One region of the Mesorhizobium sp. M0048 genome, then DNA from elsewhere that is predicted to be linked to it. Evidence: riboswitches for the same ligand, from Rfam matches in the RefSeq annotation. Region 1 holds a riboswitch; the other holds the start of a gene.

Region 1 (8,689 bases):
CCAGCACCGTGTCGCGCCATTGCTCGAAATAGCCAAAGCCCTTGTCGAGACGGCGGGTCTGCCCGCGGTCGAGCCAGATTGTGGCGCGTGACACGCGCTCGAGAAAACGGCGGTCATGCGAGATGACGACCAGTGCCGAGGAGGTGCGGGCAAGCTCCTCCTCCAGCCATTCGATGACCGACAGGTCAAGATGGTTTGTCGGCTCATCGAGGAGGAGAATGTCGGGCTCCGGCGCCATGACGCGGGCGAGTGCCGCACGCCTCGCCTCGCCGCCGGAGAGGTCGTTCGGCCGTTCTTCGCCGGTCAGGCCGAGATGCTCCATCAGATAGGTGGCGCGATAGGGATCGTCGGCGGGCCCGAGCCCCGCCTCGACATAGGCGCGGACGGTCGCAAAACCTTCCATGTCGGGCATTTGCGGCAAGTAGCGCACGGTTGCCGAAGGCTGGCGGAAGACTTCGCCGTCCTGCGGCTCGATCAGCCCGGCGGCGATCTTGAGGAGCGTCGACTTGCCCGAACCGTTTCGGCCGACCAAGGCGATCTTGTCGCCAGCTGAGGCCGTCAGGGCGGCACCGTCGAGCAGCGGCGTGCCGCCAAAGGTCAGCTTTATCCCATCGAGATTGAGAAGCGGCGGTGCCATGTCAGCTTTCAGGTAAGGGAAAAGGATGCGCGAGCAGCAGCGCGCGGCCGCTGGCCAGCGCGATTTCCAACCGGCCCCTGACCTCGTTGGAAATGGTCAGCGACGAGCCGAACGCAACCTCGACATGGTCGAGCGGCCATTTGGCACCGGTGACGCTCAGGCCGGCGAGATCGGAGAAGCCGAGCACCGAAAACAGCGTGCCGTCGGCATAGTCGAAGCCAGTCTTTCCGGGCAGCAAGGGAATGCCTTCCTGTGCGCCGCTGGTCAAAAGCACGTCCGTCCCGCCTTCCGCCAGCCGGACGCTCAGCGCCAGATGCAGGAAGATGTGGTCGGTGCGTTTGCCGCCGAAAGCGCCTGCGAGCACAAGGCTGGTCGCACCGCGTTCGAGTGCGGCGGCGATAGCGAGTTCACCGTCGGTCTTGTCCTTTTCGGCGGGAAACACCTGCCGTGGCACGGCGGCCAGATCCTCCGGCAACTCGGCAGGTACGGAATCGAAATCGCCGACCCAGAGTTCCGGCCTCAGGCCCAGCATACGGGCATGGCCGATGCCGGCATCGGCAGCGATGACGCGCGAGCCTTCGACCTGGCGGTCGAGCAGCGGCGTGCGGATGAGATCGCCGCCAAGCAGGATGGTGAATTTGCTCATATCTCGTGGCCCTTACCAGCCCTGCCCCAGAAACGGAAGAATGAAACGGAAGATGAAACGGCAGACGAAACGGAAGGCTGGGCTTTGGATGCCCGGCAAACTTCCGCTTGCGCGGCACTTCGGCCGGGCCTATGTGTCGAAACGCTCTAACGGGGTGCCGGACGCGATCTTCGCGGACCGGCTGAGAGGCAAGACTGCCAACCCGCTGAACCTGATCCGGTTTGTACCGGCGGAGGGATTAGACGCTTCGGACAGCCCGGCGCCTCAATTCCTTTCAATGCGAACGAAGGAGGCGCCGATGCGCAGTTTTTTCCACTCTCTTGTCCCGATTGTCCTGCTTGCGGCATCCGCGCTCGCCCTGCCAGGGCAGGCATCGGCACAGGATAGACTGACCGTCTATACCTATGAAAGCTTCACCGCCGATTGGGGTCCGGGACCGGCGGTGAAGAAGGCCTTCGAGGCCGAGTGCAGCTGCGTCGTCGAATTCGTCTCGGTCGCTGACGGCGTGGCGCTGCTCAACCGTGTGAAGCTGGAAGGGGCCGCCACCAAGGCCGATATCGTGCTTGGCCTCGATACCAATTTAACCGCCGACGCCAAGGCAACCGGCCTGTTTTCGCCGCATGGCGCCATATCGGATGTCAGCGTGCCGGGCGGCTGGCGCGACGATACTTTCGTGCCGTTCGACTATGGCTATTTCGCCGTCGTCTACGATACCGAAAAACTGAAGAACCCGCCGAAGAGCCTCAGGGAATTGGTCGAGGGCGATGCCGGAGAGAAGATCGTCATCCAGGACCCGCGCACCTCGACGCCGGGCCTTGGCCTGCTGTTGTGGGTCAAGTCGGTCTATGGCGACAAGGCGCCCGAAGCCTGGGCCAAGCTCAAGGCAAAGGTGCTGACGGTGACGCCAGGCTGGAGCGAGGCCTACGGCCTGTTCACCAAGGGCGAGGCGCCGATGGTGCTGTCGTATACCACGTCGCCGGCCTACCACATGGTCGCCGAAAACACCGAGCGCTACCAGGCGGCGTCCTTCGAGGAAGGCGAATACCTGCAGATCGAAGTTGCGGGGATCACCACCAAGGGCGCGAAGAACCCGCTGGCGGAAAAGTTCATCGCCTTCATGACCGGACCGAAATTCCAGGATGTCATTCCCGAAACCAACTGGATGTTCCCGGCCGGCAAGACCGACAAGCCGCTCAATCCGGCGTTCGACAAGCTTGTCAAACCGACCAAAACCTTGCTGTTCAGCCCGGAGGAAGTCGCGGCCCACCGCAAGGCCTGGGTCGATGAGTGGCTTGCGGCGATGAGCAAGTAGCTTTGGCCGATTGATCGAAGATGATCGCTCTACGGCGCCCCCCTCTGTCCTGCCGGACATCTCCCCCACAAGGGGGGAGATCGGACGGCACGGCGGCTTTCGCCAGTCGCCGATGTTGCTGGAATGAGCGGAGCGCTGAAACTGCCAATCTCACCCCTTGTGGGGGAGATGTCCGGCAGGACAGAGGGGGCGCGAAGGAACGCAATCCTCACTAAGAATCTCGAATCTGGTAGTCTAGCGTGCAACGCGCACCATCATCTGACTCCCGCGTCAACGCCGGCATCGTCGCGCTCGCCGCCATCGCGTTGCTGATCGGCGGTGCATTCACCGGGCTCGTCGTCGAAGCCACGCGCGACCCGTCCGGTGTTGTCTCCGCCTTCGATTCGTATCTCTTGCGTATCGTCCGTTTCACGCTCTGGCAGGCTCTGTTGTCGACCCTGCTCTCCGTCGCGCCAGCGCTGTTCGTCGCGCGTGCCCTGTCGCGGCATCCACAGTTTTTCGGGCGAGGCTTTATCCTGCAGCTTTTCGCCGTGCCACTGGCGCTGCCGGCCATTGTTGCCGCACTCGGTGTCTTGGCACTCTATGGCCGCGCCGGCTATTTTGCCGGCACGCTGGGCGCGCTAGGCGGCCAGAGCTGGCCCGGCATCTATGGCCTGTCGGGCATACTCGTCGCCCATGTCTTCTTCAACCTGCCGCTGGCGACGCGGCTGTTCCTGGAGGCGTTGCAGATCGTGCCGGCCGACCAATGGCGGCTGGCGAGCCAGCTTGGCATGGGTGCTGCGCCGGCCTTCCGGCTGATCGAATGGCCGCCGCTGCGTGCGGCCTTGCCGGGCGTTGCCGGGCTCGTTTTCATGCTGTGCATCACCTCCTTCACCATCGTGCTTACGCTCGGCGGCGGACCCAGCGCGACGACGCTGGAGGTTGCCATCTACCAGGCGCTGCGTTTCGACTTCGACCCGGCGCGGGCTGTGACGCTGACCCTGCTGCAGATTGCCCTGACCTTCGTGGTCGTGCTGGCCTTGACGCGGCTTGGCGCCAATATGACCGGCGACGCCAATCTGCCGGTGGCGCCGCGCCGGTATTTTTTAGCCGGTGCGGCCGAGACCGTGCTGAACGCGCTGGTGATCGGGCTGGCACTGCTATTTGTCGCCGGGCCGATGGCGGCCACGCTGGCGGCCGGGCTTGGCGCCGATCTCGGCCGCCTTGCCGGCGAGAGCGCGGTGCGGCAAGCGACGGCGACCAGTGCCGTGCTGTCCGTCTTATCGGCGCTGCTCTCCCTGGCGCTGTCGCTGTCGCTGGTCATGGCGCGCCGGGCGCTGGCGCTCACCCGGCGGACAGGCCGGCGGACGGTGCTCGAGCATCTGGCCGACACCGGTGCGGGGTTCGTCCTGGTGGTGCCGCCCATCGTCATCGGCGCCGGCTGGTTCCTGCTCCTGCGCACCGTCAGCGATGTCTTTGCGATCGCCCCTGTCATGGTCGTTGCGGTCAATGCGGTGATGGCGATGCCGTTCGCCATCCGCGCCATCCGCCCTGCCTATGACGCGGCGAGCGAACGCCACGAACGGCTTTGCGCACAGCTTGGCATCTCGGGCTGGAACCGGTTGCGGCTGGTCGACTGGCCGTCGCTGCGGCGGCCGCTCGCCACCGGCTTCGCTTTCGCCATGGCGCTGTCGCTCGGCGATCTTGGCGTCATTGCGCTGTTCGGCAGCGATTCCGTGCAAACCTTGCCCTACCTGCTGCTGGCCCGCATGGGCAGTTACCGCACCGAGGATGCGGCCGGGCTGGCGCTGGTGCTCGGCCTTGTCTGCCTGGCGCTGGTGCTGACCGCGGACTGGATGGGAAGGAGGGAGAAATCATGATGCCGATCAGCCCGGAACGGTCCATTTCGGTGGAAAAAGGCGCGGCCGTGCGGCTCGATAATGTCTCGTTCAGCTATGGTGAAACGCCGCTTATATTCGATGTCGATTTCCCGGCGTCGGAAATCACCGCCATCATGGGGCCGAGCGGTTCGGGAAAGTCGACACTGCTCAATCTGGTGGCCGGTTTCGAAGCGCCACGGTCAGGCCGCGTGCTCATCGGCGGCGCCGACGTCAGCACTGCGCCGCCATCAGCGCGGCCGGTATCGATGGTGTTCCAGGAAAACAACCTGTTTGCCCATCTGTCCCTCGAGCAGAATGTCGGGCTCGGCCGCTCGCCTTCGCTCAGGCTGAGCGAGGCTGACCGCGCCGCAATCGCCGCAGCGCTGAAGCGCGTCGGCCTTGCCGGCAAGGAAAGCCGACTGCCGCGCGAACTCTCCGGCGGCGAGCGGCAGCGCGTCGCGCTCGCCCGGGTTTTAGTGCGCGACCGGCCGGTGCTGTTGCTTGACGAGCCGTTCGCTTCGCTCGGACCGGCACTGCGCGACGACATGCTCGACCTGGTGGCCGACGTCCATTCGGAGCAGCGCATGACGGTGCTATTCGTCACGCACCAGCCGGACGATGCGCGCCGTATCGGCCAAAACATGGTTTTCCTGGACGGTGGCACGGTTGCCGCGACCGGCACCGCCGCCGATTTTTTCGTTGGGGCTGGACCGGAGGCATTCCGACGCTATATCGGCTCGGGTCCGTTTGCGACTGGATCACGAGATGTTGCCCGGAAGCGGACATAATTTATGGTCAAACCGGCGGAAGGCGAAGCGGCGCTTGCTTGCCATGGTCGAGGTAGTGTGGCTAGGTCCGCCAGGAACTGGTCCGGCTTAGACCGTGATTTGCCCTTGCTGCCTCGTATCTGTCGGACGCACGAAGGACGCCGTAGAACTTGATTTTGCGCGTGATGCTTTCCGGAAATCGCGCCCGATTTTCGCGGTCACGTCCCAGGACTTGAAAGGAAGCCGACCTGCCGACCGGCATCGACAATCGGAGGCTGAAACCGCTGGCGCGCTTTCTTGCGCTGGCCGGTCTTGCCGTGGCGCTGGCAAGCTGCCAGATGTTCACGCCTCCCGACGTGCAGGAATCGGGCTTCCAGCCCTCCGACAAGCCGATTACGGTCGACAATGTCGCCGCTAACAGCAGGCTCGCCGAACTGGCGAAGGCGCAGCACCCGCGCATCCTCGCCACCTATGGCGGCGAGTATTCCGACCCCAAGCTCGAGCGCATGGTGGCCAAGGTCGTCGGCAGACTGACCGTGGTGTCGGCCAACCCGACCCAGACCTACCGCATCACCATCCTCAACTCGCCCAACGTCAATGCCTTCGCGCTGCCGGGCGGCTATCTCTACATCACCCGCGGCCTGCTGGCGTTGGCCAACGATTCAGCCGAGCTTGCCGCCGTCATTGCGCATGAGATGGGCCACGTTACGGCCAATCATGGTCTGCAGCGCCAGCAGCTGGAAGCCGAAGAGGGGTTGGCGACCAAGGTCGTTTCGGACGTGCTCGGCGACAACCCGACGGCCAAGGCGGCGCTGATCCGCGGCAAGCTGAGGCTGGCCCAGTTCTCGCGCAATCAGGAGCTGGAGGCCGATGCCATCGGCATCAAGTCGATCGGCGAAGCCGGTTTCGACCCCTACGCCGCCGGCCGCTTCCTGCAGTCGATGTCGGCCTATACCGATTTCCGCTCGATCAGCGGCGCCACCGACGCCAGCCTCGACTTCCTGGCGACGCACCCCAACACGCCGCAGCGTATCGATCTCGCGCAGCGCCACGCCCGCCAGTTCGGCGCGCCCGGTGTCGGGTCGCGCGACCGCGATTCATTCCTTGCCGGCATAGACGGGCTGCTCTACGGCGACACGCCGGAGGAAGGCTATGTGCGCGGCGAAACCTTCCTGCATCCTGGCCTCGGCGTGTCGTTCTCAGTGCCCAACGGCTTCATCATCGACAATTCGGCGGCGGCGGTGACGGCCACAGGCCCGGGCGACATGGCAATCCGCTTCGACGGCGTTTCGATCGACAAGGACCGCTCGCTGACCGACTACATCCGCAGCGGCTGGGTTGCCGGCCTCGACGACAGCAGCGTGCGTCAGGAAACGATCAACGGCAACGAAGCGGCGACCGCGCATGCCGGCGCCGATGGCTGGCAATTCGATATTGCGGTGATCCGCGCCGGCGGCCAGGTCTACCGCTTGCTGACTGCTGCACCGTCGGCCAGCACCTCGCTGAGCACGGTGGCGCGCTCGGTCAGCGGCTCATTCCGCATCCTGAGTGCTGCCGAGAAGGCAGCACTGAAGCCACTGCGTATCCGCATCGTCACGGTGCAGCCCGGCCAGACAATGGGCTCCCTGGCCGCACAGATGGTCGGCGTGGACCGCAAGCTGGATTTGTTCAGGGTGCTCAACGCGCTGTCGCCGGGTGCGGCGGTTTCGGCCGGCGACAAGGTTAAGATCGTCACCGACAAATAGCAGCCGACGCGATTCAGGCTGCGAGAAATTCCGGATTCTGCTTTACCAGCGCCGCCTTGAGCTTTTCCATGGCGCGCGCCTCGATCTGCCGGACACGTTCCTTGGAGATGCCGAGCGTCTCGCCAAGCGCTTCGAGCGTCGCGCCCTCGTCGCTCAGCCGGCGTTCCTCGATAATCCTGAGCTCGCGCGCATTGAGAGCGCCGAGCGCCGTCTTCAGCCACACCGAGCGGCGTTCGACGTCGATCGTGTCGCCGACGACCTCATCGGGCAGCGGGTCATCCGAAACCAGGAACTCCATCCGCTCGGTTGCGCCCGCATCGTCGGCAAGCGGCGTGTTGAGCGAGCTGTCCGGCGCCGAAAGGCGGGAATCCATCATCGCCACATCCGCCTCCGATACCCCGAGAGCCGCCGACACTTCGCGGTAGAGCGTGGCATTCGACGTCTGCTCGGCGCCGTTTGCCAGGCGGGCGCGCAGACGGCGCAGGTTGAAGAACAGCGCCTTTTGCGCGGAGCTGGTGCCGCCGCGCACGATCGACCAGTTGCGCAGGATATAGTCCTGCATCGATGCGCGGATCCACCATGTCGCATAGGTCGAGAACCGCACCTCGCGCTCGGGCTCGAAACGGGCCGCGGCCTCCAGCAGCCCGACATGGCCTTCCTGGATCAGGTCGCCCAGCGGAAGGCCGTAGTGGCGAAACCGCGACGCCATGGAAATGACCAGCCGCATATGTGCGACGGTGATGCGGTGCAGCGCGTGCTGGTCATTGTTTTCCTTCCAGCGCAGCGCCAGGAGATGCTCTTCGTCACGTTCCAGATAAGGGGCTTTCATCGCCGCGCGAACCATGGTCCGTCCTGCACTGTCTTCCATCATGCCGCGCTCCTGCTTCAGGCGTTGCGGTGCGATCGAATCGTGAGTTGGCGCCGATGGTTGAAATGGCGGCGCCGCGCCCTACAACAGCGAAGAACGTGCCATGCGGGGGAATGTTCCCCTGGACTGTCATGTCGATTGCGCTGTTCCAGGCGATTCGCCACCGGCCTTGACTCAGCCGGATGGCGCCGGGAACTGCTGGTTGAGAATTGGATTTCAAGGGCGCGAGATTTTTGAAATTTAGTTTCTTATTCCGGCATCGCGCATCTGTCATTTTCCGGCACTCGCAATGACGCCGGACATCGGCCAAGGACGGGATCACAGAAAAATGAAATGGCTCAAATCGCTTATTATCGCCGGAACGCTGCAGGTTCTGGCCATCGCCGCCGGTCATGCCGGCGCCAATCTCGACCAGATCAAGCAGTCCGGCGTCTTCAAGGTCGGCACGGAAGGAACCTATGCGCCCTTCACCTATCATGATGCTTCCGGCGCGCTCGTCGGCTTCGACGTCGAGATCGCACGGGCCATCGCCGAGCGCCTCGGCGTCAAAGCCCAGTTCCTCGAAGGCAAATGGGACGGGCTGATCGCCGGTCTCGACGCCAACCGCTACGATGCCGTCATCAACGAGGTCGGCATCACCGAGGCGCGCAAGGCCAAATATGACTTTTCGGATCCCTACATCGCCTCCAAGGCGGTGCTGATCGTGCGTGGCGACAACACCGATATCAAGAGCTTCGCCGATCTCAAGGGCAAGAAGGCGGCGCAGTCGCTGACTTCGAACTTCGGCAAGCTGGCTGAAACCAACGGCGCCGAACTCGTCGGCACCGACGGCTTCGACCAGTCGATCCAGCTTCT
Region 2 (8,689 bases), on a different contig from region 1:
CAGCGCCCTGATAGGAGCCTACAGGCTCGCCGTGCCCTTGCCCCGCACGTTGTTCGCTACTGGCGAGCATCATCGCATTACCGAACGGGATGGCTGGCGGATCATGACTCCCCGCCATGCCCCAAATCCTACCCTCGAAGGTCACCTGACCTTCGCGCTCAAGTACGAGGGACTGGACCTTGCCGTCCTCAAGCGGCTGTTCCAAGTGACCGGTCCCGCGCCGATCGAGGCGCTGGTCCGTGAAAGTCGGACCGGCAGTTATGCCCGCCGCATCTGGTTTTTATATGAATGGCTGAGGGGCGCGCGTATCGATCTGCCGGACGCGGATGCCGGAAGATACGTTCCGGTTGTCGATCCTGAGCTGCAGTGGCCCGGACACGAGAAGACCGCTTCGCGCTACCGTGTAAGGGACAATCTCCCCGGCACGCGTGAGTTCTGCCCTCTGGTGTTCCGCACCAAGATTCTCGAAAAATTCATCGGCCTCGGACTATCGAGGCGCGCGGAGGCAATCGTAGCGGACGTGCCGCGCGACGTCCTTGCTCGGACCGCCGCCTTTCTTTTGCTCAAAGACTCGCGATCAAGTTACGCGATCGAGGGCGAGCGGCCGCCGCAAGATCGCATCCAACGCTGGGGCCGCGCGATCGGCGAAGCCGGCGGCCGGCCAATAGATCGCGATGAGCTGCTGCGTCTGCAAAGAATTGTACTCGGCGACGCCCGTTTCGTCAGACTGGGCTTCCGAAAAGAAGGAGGATTCGTCGGTGGGCATGACCGAGACAACCGCATGCCCCTGCCCGATCACATCAGCGCTCGGCCCGAGGACCTGCCGCAGCTAATTGATGGAATGGTGGCCTTCGATCAAGGCGCGGCGCAAAACCTTGATGCAGTTATAGCCGCCGCAATTCTCGCCTTCGGCTTTGTCTACATCCACCCGTTCGAGGACGGAAACGGCCGCATTCACCGCTACCTAATCCACCACGTTCTTGCCATGCACGGTTTCAATCCGCCGGGAGTGGTCTTTCCCGTCTCAGCGGCGATCCAGGACAAGATCAACGAGTACAGGGGCGTGCTCGAGAGCTATTCGCAACGCCTTCTGCCGTTGGTTGAATGGGAACCGACGCCCGAATTCAACGTCCGGGTTCTGAATGACACCGGTGATTTCTACCGTTTCTTCGATGCAACCCCACACGCCGAATTCCTCTATGCCTGCGTTCAGCGGACGATCGAACGGGACCTTCCGGAGGAAACCGCTTTTTTGCAGCGCTATGACCAATTTCGGCGGCAGGTGGACGCCTCTATCGACATGCCCGAGCGGCTGACGGACCTGCTCTTCCGTTTCCTTCACCAGAATGGTGGCCATCTGTCCAATCGCGCACGCGAAAAGGAATTCGCCGCGCTGACCAATGAGGAGGCAGGGAGAATCGAGGCCATCTACGCGCAAACCTTTGGTGGCAAGTGAAGGCGTAACCTTCACAAGGATCTTCAGGCCCACGGTTGCGATCCTTATCCCGGCCTTCATCACAACTCTTGGTTTGTCGAGTTTTTTCCGCACGGTCTGACCGACCGCCGATCACGGCCTCGGCCCAAATGCGCTTGACAAATCGATGCCGGCCCGTTCAACCTGAGGCATTCACCAGGGGGGTCCCGGCAAGGGGCTGAGATACTGCTGGCTTTCGCGGCGCAGTGACCCGTTGAACCTGATCCAGTTCATACTGGCGTAGGGACGGTGCAAGCGCTTTGCGGGAGTTTACGCCCGAGGTCCTGTTTCGGCAGGTCAACCAAAGCGTCTTTTCATCCTTCCGGCACAGAACTGGGTCTCCAATGCATGAGCAAAGGAGCCTCAAGATGAATGCCCTCACCCCAGCCGTCTCAACGGGACCGCTGCCTGCCTCACGGAAAATTCACAAGCCCGGCACCATCCACCCACAGATTAGGGTGCCGATGCGCGAAGTCTCCGTCCATCCGACGGCCGGCGAGCCGCCCGTCACCGTCTACGATCCGTCCGGCCCCTATACCCACCCGGCTGTCGAAACCAGCATCGAAAAAGGCCTAGCCCGGCTTCGCCACGAATGGATTTTGGCGCGCGGTGATGTCGAGGCCTGTGACGGGCGCCATGTCCGGCCGGAGGACAACGGGTTCGCTACGGGCGAACGCCTGACGCCAGAATTTCCCATTCGCAACCGGCCACTCAGGGCCAGGGCCGGCAAGGCGGTGACACAGCTTGCCTATGCGCGCGCCGGCATCATCACGCCCGAAATGGAGTTCGTCGCCATCCGCGAGAACCTTGGTCGTGAGATCCTGCATGGCAAGCTTGAGCGTGACGGCGAGGCTTTCGGCGCGACGCTGCCCGATTTCGTGACGCCGGAATTCGTCCGAGAGGAGGTGGCGCGCGGACGCGCAATCATTCCCGCCAACATCAACCATCCCGAGAGCGAGCCGATGATCATCGGTCGCAATTTCCTGGTCAAGATCAACGCCAATATCGGTAACTCCGCCGTCACCTCGTCCATGGCCGAAGAGGTCGAAAAGATGGTGTGGGCGATCCGCTGGGGCGCCGATACGGTGATGGACCTGTCGACCGGCCGCAACATCCACAACATCCGCGACTGGATCCTGCGCAACTCGCCGGTGCCGATCGGCACGGTGCCGCTCTACCAGGCGCTCGAGAAGGTTGGCGGCATTGCCGAGGATCTGACCTGGGAGGTCTACCGCGACACGCTGATCGAGCAGGCCGAACAGGGCGTCGACTATTTCACCATCCATGCGGGCGTGCGGCTGCACTACATCCCGCTGACCGTTGACCGGGTCACTGGCATCGTCTCGCGCGGTGGCTCGATCATGGCCAAATGGTGCCTGCATCATCACCGGGAAAGCTTCCTCTACGAACATTTCGCCGAGATCTGCGACATTTGCCGCGGCTATGACGTGTCCTTTTCGCTGGGCGACGGCCTTCGTCCCGGCTCGATCGCCGACGCCAATGACGCAGCACAATTCGCCGAGCTGGAGACGCTCGGCGAGCTGACACAGATCGCCTGGGCGAAGGATTGCCAGGTAATGATCGAAGGCCCCGGCCACGTGCCGATGCACAAGATCAAGGAGAACATGGACAAGCAGCTCGCCGTCTGCGGCGAGGCGCCGTTCTATACGCTTGGGCCGCTGACGACCGACATCGCGCCGGGCTACGACCACATCACCTCCGGCATCGGCGCGGCGATGATCGGTTGGTTCGGCACCGCCATGCTCTGCTACGTCACGCCCAAGGAGCATCTCGGCCTTCCCGATCGCAACGACGTCAAGACGGGCGTCATCACCTACAAGATAGCCGCCCATGCCGCCGACCTGGCAAAAGGTCATCCGGCGGCGAAAGTCAGGGATGATGCCCTTTCCCGCGCGCGCTTCGAATTCCGCTGGGAGGACCAGTTTAACCTGTCGCTCGACCCCGAAACCGCGCGTTCCTTCCACGACGAGACGTTGCCGAAGGAGGCGTACAAGCTGGCGCATTTCTGCTCGATGTGCGGGCCGAAATTCTGCTCGATGCGTATCTCCCACGACATCCGCGCCGAGGCGCAGAAGGAGGGCATGGCGGCGATGGCGGCGAAATACCGCGAGGGCGGCAATCTCTACATACCGGCTGACGAGACCGGCGCACCGGCCATGCCACAGGCGCGTGCGCCATCATGAGGGTGCTGGTCAAAGGGGCCGGCGTTGCCGGCCTCACCGCCGCCTTCGAGCTCGCCGCACGCGGCGCGGCGACCACCGTTGCCGAGACAAGGCCTGCCATCGAGGGCAATGCGTCGTGGTTCGCCGGTGGTATGCTCGCGCCATGGTGCGAGCGTGAAAGCGCCGAGCAGCCGGTGCTGGATCTCGGACGCGACGCCGCCGACTGGTGGGATGCGGTGCTACCGGGTCAGGTGATACGTGCCGGAACGTTGGTCGTGGCCGCGCTGCATGATACTGGCGAACTCGACCGGTTCGCCAGCCGCACGTCGGGATATCGGCGGGTCGACGAAGACGAAATTTCGCTCCTGGAACCCGACCTCGCCGGCCGCTTCTGGCGCGGATTGCTCTTCCCCGATGAGGCTCATCTCGACCCGCGCCAGGCGATGGTAGCACTTCATGACAAGCTCGCGGCCATGGGCGTCGAATTCCGCTTCGGCGCCGACGCCCAGCCTGTTTCCGGTTTCGATCGTCAGATCGACTGCACTGGAATCGCAGCAGCCGATGACAGGCTGCGCGGCGTTCGCGGCGAAATGCTGCTCCTGCGCACGCCTGATATCTCGCTGTCGCGCCCGGTCAGGCTGCTGCATCCGCGCTTTCCGCTTTATGCGGTGCCGCGTGCCGACACGCAGTTCATGGTCGGCGCGACTATGGTTGAAAGCCAGTCCGCCGGACCGGTGACGGCGCGTTCGATGATGGAACTGCTCGGTGCCGCCTATGCCCTCCACCCGGCTTTTGGCGAGGCCGGGATCGTTGAAACAGGTGTCGGCATCCGTCCAGCCTTTCCCGACAATCTGCCGCGCGTGGAGGCACTTGGAACTGCCGTCGCGATCAATGGACTCTATCGCCATGGTTTTCTTCTCGCCCCTGCCATGGCGCGCCAGGCTGCCGACCTCGTTTTTCAATCAAAACGGACCAAGGAACTTGCTCATGAAACTGATGGTCAACGGCGAAGCGCATGAGGTTGCCGCCGCCACGCTGGCCGAACTGCTTGCCGCGCTCGACTATGAGGGCGATTGGCTGGCAACGGCGGTCAACAGCGACCTCGTGCACAAAGCCAAGCGGGCGGAATTCCAGTTGAGCGACGGCGACCGGATCGAAATCCTCTCGCCCATGCAAGGCGGTTAGACCATGTTAGAGCTTTATGGAACCGAGCTTCCGTCGCGCCTGCTTCTCGGTACTGCTCAATATCCTTCGCCGGCCATCCTTGCCGAGGCCGTCAAGGCGTCGGGAACCTCGGTGGTGACCGTCTCGCTGCGCCGTGAGATGGCAGGCGGCAGGGCTGGCGAAAAATTCTGGTCGTTGATCCGCTCGCTCGGCGTCAGAATCCTGCCCAACACTGCTGGCTGCCACTCCGTCAAGGAAGCGGTCACGACCGCGAAAATGGCGCGCGAGGTCTTCGGCACCAGCTGGATCAAGCTCGAAGTGATCGGCAATCACGACACGCTGCAGCCGGACGTGTTCGGCCTGGTCAAAGCCGCGCGCATCCTGTGCGAGGACGGTTTTGATGTATTCCCTTATACCACCGATGACCTTTTCGTCGCCGAGCGGCTGCTGGAGGCGGGCTGCAAGGTCTTGATGCCATGGTGCGCGCCGATCGGTTCGGCGCTGGGGCCGGTCAACATCACAGCGCTGCGCTCGATGCGCGGACATTTCCCTGGCGTCCCGCTGATTGTGGATGCGGGGCTGGGACGACCTTCGCACGCGGCCACCGTCATGGAACTCGGCTTTGACGCCGTCCTCCTGAACACAGCGGTCGCCAGGGCGGCCGATCCGGTCGGCATGGCGCGCGCGTTCGGCAAGGCGGTCGACGCCGGCCGTGAGGCTTTCAGTTCGGGAATGCTCGAACCGCGCGACGTCGCCGTGCCATCGACACCGACGATCGGCAGAGCAGTTTTTTCATGAAGCTCGATCCCTTCTACCTGATCGTCGACAGCGCTGCCTGGATCGAACGGCTAGTGCCACTCGGCGTCAGGCTGGTGCAGCTGCGCATCAAGGATAGGGACGAGGTCACGCTGCGCTCGGAAATCCGCCGCGCGAACGGCGTCTGCGCGGTCCATGGTTGCCAACTGATTGTCAACGACTATTGGCGACTCGCCATTGAGGAAGGCTGCGACTTCGTACATCTCGGCCAAGAGGATTTGGCTGCGGCTGACCTGCTGGCGATTAAGTACGCCGGATTGAAGCTCGGGCTTTCGACCCACGATCATACCGAACTGGAAACGGCGCTAGCGGCCGAGCCGGACTATGTGGCCCTGGGGCCTATTTATCCCACTAGCCTCAAGAAGATGAAATGGGCGCCGCAAGGGCTCGAGCGGATCAGCAAATGGAAGCATCGGGTAGCGCCGATCCCATTGGTCGCCATCGGCGGCCTCAACCCCGACCGGCTCGACAGTGTCTTTGAGGCTGGTGCGGACAGCGCGGCCGTGGTGACCGACATCACGCTCAACGCCGATCCCGAAACGCGCACGCGAGAGTGGATCGAAAGGACAGAGAAATGGCGCTGAGGCGAGAACCGCATGTGCTCGTCGTTAGTGGTTCGGACTCCAGCGGGGGCGCCGGAATAGGACGCGATATCGAGACGATCTCCTCCCTTGGTGTGCGCACCTGCCTGGCTGTCACCGCGCTGACGGTGCAAACGCACGAAACCGTCATGGCAGTCCATCCTTCTCAGCCCGGTCTCGTGGCCGATCAGATGCGCGCTGCGCTGCAGGCCAACAATGTGACGGCCATCAAGATCGGCATGCTCGCAACCGCTGAGATCGTGGCTGGCGTTGCCGCCGTGCTGCGCGAAAATCCGCAGGTGCCGGCAGTGCTCGACCCGGTTCTGGTCTCCACTTCAGGTCGAGCGCTACTCGAAACGGACGCCATCGCCGCCATGAAACGTGATCTGATGCCGTTTTGCCGTCTCGTCACACCCAATCTTTTCGAGCTGGCGCTCTTTGTTGGCGCTGAACCGGCGGCGAACGAGAGCGATGCGGTGAGACAGGGACGGAAATTGCTGGCAGTCGGCGCACAGGCCCTGCTGATCAAGGGCGGCCACGCGGCGGGACCCCGATCGACCGATATTCTGTTGCACTTTGATCAAGAACCAATCCGCTTTGACACACCGCGACTTTCCGTATCGATGCGCGGGACGGGCTGCATGCTGGCCAGCGCGATTGCGGCGCATCTGGCGAACGCGAGCCCACTCGAAAACAGCGTGCGCAAAGGCAAGCTGTTTGTGTTCGAGCAGCTTCAGAAGAAGGCAGCCGAATGACCGCGGCATCTCCCGGCCCAGTCAAGCTTAAGTCCGCGTCGCTCGCCGCGAGATTCTCGACGATACGGCTGCCGCTCACATCCTTCGATCATGCGCACGCGCGGTTCGCTGTCGGGAGTGACGCCAGACTCCTCCGGGGCGAGTAAGTTCGTTCGCTGGCGCAGATCGATAGTGCCAATATAGAAAACAATCGTCGCACAAGACTGTCGCACCTCGATACGGCGATCTGAGCGACGGTCGAGGGCGCTCAAAGCCCGAGGCCTCGTTTCCGGCCTAAACTCCAATCCACTGCGCCGCTTGCGTGCAACGTCCCGGATGTGAATACGGCTTGGTATATTTCACGTCAATTAATAAATTTACGCATGCAATAATTTTTGTCCACGCGTTGATAATTTGCAAAGCTTCCTGTAAAATTTCGACTTGCAGTCGCGCGCCGGCTCACCATAAGGAAATCATCGGGGACAACGCATGGACCAGGCCGAAATCCATGCTGCGAGGGTTTGAATGGCGATGACGCACAAGACGATGGAGGATTTCGCCCGTTCGTGCGGCGTGTCCCGGCCCACGCTCTCCAAGTATTTCGACGATCCGACCAGCGTCAAGCCGGCGACGCGCAAGCGCATCGAGGAAGCGCTACGCTCGTCCGATTACCAGCCTAATCTGTTTGCGCGGAACCTCAACCGCAAGCGCACGCGCAGCATTGGCATTGTCGTGCCGACTGTGACCGATCCGTTCTATTCGGAGATGGTCAGCCGCATCGAGCTTCGGCTGCGCGACGAAGGCTACTGGCCGATCGTCATCTCCTCGCACGGCTCGACCGAACTCGAAGTCGAGGCGACGCGGACCATCCTGTCGCTCAAGGTCTCGGGCGCGCTCGTCGCGCCGCTCGGGCGGCGCTCCGACCATCGGACGCTCGAGAAGCTGACGCAGGCGATCCCGATCGTCTATTTCGACACTTACCTCGAGGGCAACACGCCCTTCGTCGGCAACAACAACACGCAGAGCGTCGCGACCGTCGTCGACTATCTCTGCCGCTCGGGCGACGCGCCGGTTTATTTCGACATCCCGCACGTCAACCACAATTCACCCGAACGGCTGAGCAGCTATGTCGCCTCGATGAAGCGGCTCGGGCATGAGCCCATCGTGATCGGCAACACCAAGGACTACACTTGGGATTTCGAGCGCATCGGCTACGAGCAGACGGAAAGAATGCTTAGCAATGGCGACCTGCCGGGCAAGACCATCCTGTGCAACAATGACCGTCTGGCCTTCGGCCTGATGGCCGCAGCCTTTGCCCGGGGACTCAAGATCGGCCGCAAGCCCGACTGCGACCTGCGCGTCGCCGCGCATGACGACCATCCGCTTAGCCGCTACGCATGCCCAGGCCTCACCACCATGGCACAGGACTTCGCGTCGATGGCCGGCCGCAGCGTCGAGACGCTGCTTGCCCTGCTCAATGAAGACGAGACGGCGGTCGCGCCCAAGGTCAAACTCGACGCGACGCTAGTGATGCGTCAGTCGGCTTGATCTTCGCGAAAGCGCGATCGAAGCCTTGCCATGCGGCAACCGCCGCCTCGACCGCCTGCCGTGATGCCGGCCCCTGACGGCCCATCGAGACGAAGCCGTGGATCTGGCCCGGCCAGCGCCTGAGCACGACCGGCACACCGGCGTCCTGTAGGCGCCCGGCATAGGCTTCGCCCTCGTCGGCGAGGATGT

What was found. Region 1 has a riboswitch for thiamine pyrophosphate ahead of thiB (thiamine ABC transporter substrate binding subunit). Riboswitches for the same ligand answer to the same signal wherever they lie in the genome.
Region 2: it holds a riboswitch for thiamine pyrophosphate, as region 1 does, so the genes downstream of both, thiC (phosphomethylpyrimidine synthase ThiC) here and thiB (thiamine ABC transporter substrate binding subunit) in region 1, are expected to answer to the same signal.

What each region holds. Positions count from the first base shown of each region.
Region 1 covers NZ_JAMYUV010000001.1:162,809-171,497, forward strand. Annotated here, with positions in the region: gene NKJ84_RS00815 (ABC-F family ATP-binding cassette domain-containing protein) at 1-637, opposite strand, end outside; gene NKJ84_RS00820 (thiamine diphosphokinase) at 639-1,283, opposite strand; TPP riboswitch at 1,424-1,538, shown strand; gene thiB (thiamine ABC transporter substrate binding subunit) at 1,582-2,595, shown strand; gene thiP (thiamine/thiamine pyrophosphate ABC transporter permease) at 2,835-4,454, shown strand; gene thiQ (thiamine ABC transporter ATP-binding protein) at 4,451-5,242, shown strand; gene NKJ84_RS00840 (M48 family metalloprotease) at 5,497-6,966, shown strand; gene NKJ84_RS00845 (RNA polymerase factor sigma-32) at 6,980-7,837, opposite strand; gene NKJ84_RS00850 (amino acid ABC transporter substrate-binding protein) at 8,163-8,689, shown strand, end outside.
Region 2 covers NZ_JAMYUV010000067.1:1,149-9,837, forward strand. Annotated here, with positions in the region: gene NKJ84_RS30255 (Fic family protein) at 1-1,456, shown strand, start outside; TPP riboswitch at 1,623-1,739, shown strand; gene thiC (phosphomethylpyrimidine synthase ThiC) at 1,843-3,678, shown strand; gene thiO (glycine oxidase ThiO) at 3,675-4,676, shown strand; gene thiS (sulfur carrier protein ThiS) at 4,645-4,842, shown strand; gene NKJ84_RS30275 (thiazole synthase) at 4,846-5,619, shown strand; gene NKJ84_RS30280 (thiamine phosphate synthase) at 5,616-6,221, shown strand; gene NKJ84_RS30285 (hydroxymethylpyrimidine/phosphomethylpyrimidine kinase) at 6,212-6,973, shown strand; gene NKJ84_RS30290 (LacI family DNA-binding transcriptional regulator) at 7,478-8,500, shown strand; gene NKJ84_RS30295 (alpha/beta hydrolase) at 8,460-8,689, opposite strand, start outside.